DNA from 2 places in the Bradyrhizobium sp. USDA 241 genome. Region 2 is predicted to be linked to the other one. Evidence: riboswitches for the same ligand, from Rfam matches in the RefSeq annotation. Region 2 holds a riboswitch; the other holds the start of a gene.
The links. Region 2 has a riboswitch for glycine ahead of ABIF91_RS41545 (D-amino acid dehydrogenase). Riboswitches for the same ligand answer to the same signal wherever they lie in the genome.

Region 1: linked by a shared signal. The riboswitch ahead of gcvT (glycine cleavage system aminomethyltransferase GcvT) and the one ahead of ABIF91_RS41545 (D-amino acid dehydrogenase) in region 2 are both predicted to bind glycine.

Annotation. Positions count from the first base shown of each region.
Region 1 covers NZ_JBMGPZ010000005.1:4,216,073-4,218,466, reverse strand. The annotation lists gene gcvT (glycine cleavage system aminomethyltransferase GcvT) at 1-1,096, opposite strand, end outside; glycine riboswitch at 1,244-1,332, opposite strand; gene alaS (alanine--tRNA ligase) at 1,556-2,394, shown strand, end outside.
Region 2 covers NZ_JBMGPZ010000005.1:4,067,038-4,069,431, reverse strand. The annotation lists gene ABIF91_RS41545 (D-amino acid dehydrogenase) at 1-1,286, opposite strand, end outside; glycine riboswitch at 1,354-1,459, opposite strand; glycine riboswitch at 1,463-1,567, opposite strand; gene ABIF91_RS41540 (M20/M25/M40 family metallo-hydrolase) at 1,662-2,394, opposite strand, start outside.

The DNA of each region.
Region 1 (2,394 bases), 150 kb from region 2:
GGCGCTGGCCGCGCACCTCAGCGAAGAGTTTGGTGCCGAGCGCGCTCAAATTCGTCGGCACATAGCCCATCGCGACCGGCGCATTCAGGCTCGGGCCGAAACCGCCCGATGTGACCTTGCCGATCGGCTCGCCGCCGGCCTGATCCGCAAACAGCAGCGCGCCCTCGCGCACCGGTGCGCGGCCCAGGGCGAGCAGGCCGACACGGCGGCGGGACGCGCCGTTGTCGAAATGCGCAAGGATCTTCCCGGCACCGGGAAAGCCGCCGGCGCGCATCCCGCCGCTGCGACGGCTCTTCTGCACCGACCATTCCAACGCGGCCTCGACCGGCGTGGTCGCGGTGTCGATGTCGTGGCCGTACAGGCAAAGCCCGGCCTCGAGGCGGAGGCTGTCGCGGGCGCCGAGGCCGATCGGCAGCACGTCCGGGTTTTCGAGCAGCGTTTTTGCCAGACGCTCCGCATCGGCCGCGGGGACCGAGATCTCGAACCCGTCCTCGCCGGTATAGCCGGAGCGCGAGACGAAGCATTGGATGCCGGCGACCTCATGCGGGCCGGCATCCATGAATGTCATGGACGGCGCCTCTGCACACAATTTCGCCAGCGCCGCTTCCGCCTTCGGGCCCTGCAGCGCGATCAGCGCGCGGTCGGCCAGAGAATCGATGACGCAGTCGTCCGCGAGATGCGCGCGCAGATGCGCCTCGTCCGCGTCCTTGCAGGCCGCGTTGACGACCAGGAACAGGTGGTCGCCGAAATTGGCGACCATGAGATCGTCGAGAATCCCGCCGTCCGCATTGGTGAACTGGGCGTAGCGCTGCCGGCCCGGTGCAATCGCCACGATGTCCTGCGGCACCAGCCGCTCCAGCGCGCGGGCGGCGTCCTCGACCTTGCCCGACTTCGGCCGCAGCGCGAGCTGCCCCATATGGGAAACGTCGAACAGGCCGGCCGCGGCGCGCGTATGGAGGTGCTCCTTCAGCACGCCGGCGGGGTACTGCACGGGCATGTCGTAGCCGGCGAACGGCACCATCTTGCCGCCGAGGGACACATGCAGGGCGTGGAGGGGCGTATGTCGGAGCGATTTCTGGTCGTCGGGTAGTGGCATCACAGGGGTCCTCGGCGGTTCCCCGGGGACGATTCCCCGGGCCAACCTGTCGAAGCCCCATCTGTCGCTGTGCCTGAGAGTATTATCCCGTCGGCGGGTGCCACCCGGGGTTCTTAGGCCCGTCGGCGCCTCTTTCCAGATGCTGTCAAAGCCACGCGGTCCTTTTGCCTGAGAGTTTCCGGGGCGGTTGCTCCTTCGGCGCCGGCAGTAAAGCCGGTCTCTCCCGACGTGGCCGTACGATATAGATGGTTACAGACCACAGGGCGACCAAGCCTGTCAACGCGGCGGTTTCGCCTTTTCAACCGGGATTGCGCGCCTGCGGCAACCCTCTGATCTCCTTGCACAGTTTCTGGACACTGAAGCAGGCCTTGTCTAAAAGCGCTTTGACCCGCAGATATCAGCCCTAACCTCCGGTTTGGATGGCAGGAAGCGGGTCCCAGCACACCCGATTGGATGAACATGAGCGGCGTCAACGAGATCAGGTCGACCTTTCTGAACTTCTTTGCCGAGAACGGCCACGAGATCGTGCCGTCCTCGCCATTGGTGCCGCGCAACGACCCGACGTTGATGTTCACCAATGCCGGCATGGTGCAGTTCAAGAACGTCTTCACCGGCGTGGAGAAGCGGCCCTATCAGCGCGCCACCACCTCGCAGAAATGCGTGCGCGCCGGCGGCAAGCACAACGACCTCGACAATGTCGGCTACACCGCGCGCCATCTCACCTTCTTCGAGATGCTCGGCAATTTCTCGTTCGGCGACTATTTCAAGGAGCGCGCGATCGAGCTCGCCTGGAAGCTGATCACCGCCGAGTTCGGACTGAAGAAGGACAAGCTGCTCGTCACGGTCTATCACACCGACGACGAGGCGGCGGGCCTTTGGAAGAAGATCGCCGGCTTCTCCGACGACCGCATCATCCGTATCCCGACCTCGGACAATTTCTGGGCGATGGGCGACACCGGCCCGTGTGGTCCGTGCTCGGAGATCTTCATCGACCGCGGCGAGCACATCTGGGGCGGGCCTCCGGGCTCGCCCGAGGAGGACGGCGACCGCTTCCTCGAATTCTGGAATCTCGTGTTCATGCAGTTCGAGCAGGTGACGAAGGAGGAGCGCCAGCCGCTGCCGCGTCCCTCGATCGACACCGGCATGGGCCTGGAGCGGATGGCCTGCATCCTCCAGGGCGTCGAGAGCGTGTTCGAGACCGACCTGTTCAAGAACCTGATCGATGCGACGGCGTCCGCGCTCGGCACCGGGCCGAGCGAGCAGACCGTGGCCTCGTTCCGCGTCATCGCCGACCATCT
Region 2 (2,394 bases):
AGTTCACGCTCAACCCCAAGTGAAGGTGCCGTCGGCGGAGCGTTGAGGCCGCGCCAGCCGTCGATGGTCTGGGCGATCATCTGCGCCGTCGCGGCCGACAGAGTCCAGCCGAGATGGCCGTGGCCGGTGTTGAAGAACACGCCCGGTATCCGCCCTGCGCGCACGACCGGCATCATGTTCGGCATCATCGGGCGCAGCCCGGCCCACGGCACGACGCGCGACGTTTCGACGGCGGGGAAGTTGTTGCGCACCCAGTCGATCAGCGGCTGCACGCGGTCGGCGCGGATGTCGCGATTGAAGTCGTTGAATTCGGCGGTGCCGGCGACGCGAAAACGATCGGCGCCGAGCCGGCTGGTGACGATCTTGGCGGCTTCGTCGAGCAGGCTCACCGTCGGGGTGGCGTTGCGGCTTTCGGCGGTGTCGAGCTGCACCGTGATCGAGTAGCCCTTCACCGGATAGACGTTGACGCGCTCGTCGAGCAGGGCGGCGAAGTGACGGCTCGCAACGCCAGCGCAGACCACGACGCCGTCCACGTTCAGTGCGCCGCGCGCGGCCGCGACGGCATCGCTCGCGGCCAGATCGGTCCAGCCGATGACGAAGCCACTGCCGGCACGTGCGATCGAATCGATGTTGGCCTCGTGGATGAAGGTCGCGCCGCGTCGCTTGCAGGCTTCCGCCAGGCCGCGGGTGAACTTGTGGATATCGCCGGTCGCATCCGACGGCGTGTAGAAGCCGCCATAATAGTCCTTGCGCAGTGTCGGCTCGATGCTGCGGATTTCCTCCGGCGTCACCGGGCGGCGGTCGAGGCCGCCTTCCTGCAGCAGCGCGTTGACGCGCAGACCGGATTCGAAGCCGGCCTTGTCTCGATAGATGTGGAGGATGCCGCGGCGTTCGAGATCGAAGTCGATCCCCTCGCGCGCCGCGATGTCGAACAGATACCTGCGCGCTTCGATCGCGAGCCGCGTGGTCTCGATGGTGTTGGCGCGGTAGTTGCCGATGTTGGCGACGAACTCGCTCATCCACGAATATTTGTGCCAGTTCGGCCGCGGGTTCATCAGCAGCGGCGCGTCGCGCCGAAACATCCAGCGCAAGCCCTTCAGGATCGTCGCCGTGCTGTTCCACACTTCGGCGTTCGATGCGGAGAGCTGCCCGCCGTTGGCGAAGGACGTCTCCATCGCGGCGTAGCGGTGCTTGTCGAGCACCGTCACCTTGTAGCCGCGTTCGAGCAGGGCATAGGCGGTCGTGACGCCGGTGATGCCGGCGCCGATGATGGCGATATGGGTCATGACTAGGTTCGGGGCTCCCGTGTTTAGAGTCGGCTAACCGCCGGCCAAAGGCCGTTGGCGGCGCCCCATCTGTCACGGTTACCTGAGAGCTTGATCCGCTGCGGATATCGCAACGGACTATCCCCTTCGGTGGGCGCCACGATTGCCTGAAATCGCGCCGCCTCTCTCCAGATCGTCCTGACGAAACGGTCCTTTTGCCTGAGAGTTTCCGGGGCGGTTGCTCCGTCGGCGCCGCAACGAAGGCTGAAAGCCTTCGCCACGATCTCTCCCGCATCATCGCGTGGACGGCCGAGCAGTACGATACGCCTCATTTTTAGACAAGGCTAAATTTCGACCGTGACTGCCGACCTATTGTGCAGTGCAAATTCGATTCAATTACTCCAGAGTCGCCAGCAATCCCGCCATCAGCCGGCCGCGCTCGACCAGGCTGTCGACTTCGATGAACTCCTCCAGCGTGTGCCCGTTGCCGCCGCGCACGCCGAGGCCGTCGAGCGTGGGAATTCCCATCGCGCCGGTGAAGTTGCCGTCGGAGCCGCCGCCGGAGCTGGCATGCGGTAATTCCGCGCCGAGCGATTTGGCGATGCCGCGCGCCTTCTCATAGAGCGCCATGGTACCGGCATCCGGCTCCCATACCGGACGCGTCACGCCGCGCGTGACCTTGAACGTGACGTCGTTGGTGGTGCCCGACAGCGCCAGCATCCTCTCGACACCGCGGTCGAGATCGGCCTGACGCTTGGCCATGGAGAGCGCTTCGCCGGTTGCGGTCGTCGCAACGCAATTGACCCATTGTCCGCCGTGGACGACGCCGACCGAGAAGGTGCAGTCCTCCGTCGTCATCGCGTCGATCGCGAGGATCTGCCGCGCCATCTCGCGGATCGCCGAGCGTCCGGCCGACAACGTGGCGCCGGCGTGGCTCGGCCGTCCCGTCGCCTCGAGATTGAACCGCGCGATGGCGTAGCGTCCGGTCGTGACGCCGTTGTCGGCGCGGCCGGGCTCCGGCACCAGCACGTATTTGTTGCGCGCCGCTTCCGCCTCGATGATGTCCCGCGTCGAAGGCGTGCCGACTTCCTCATCCGGCGTGAACAGCACGGTGATCGGCAGCGGTGTG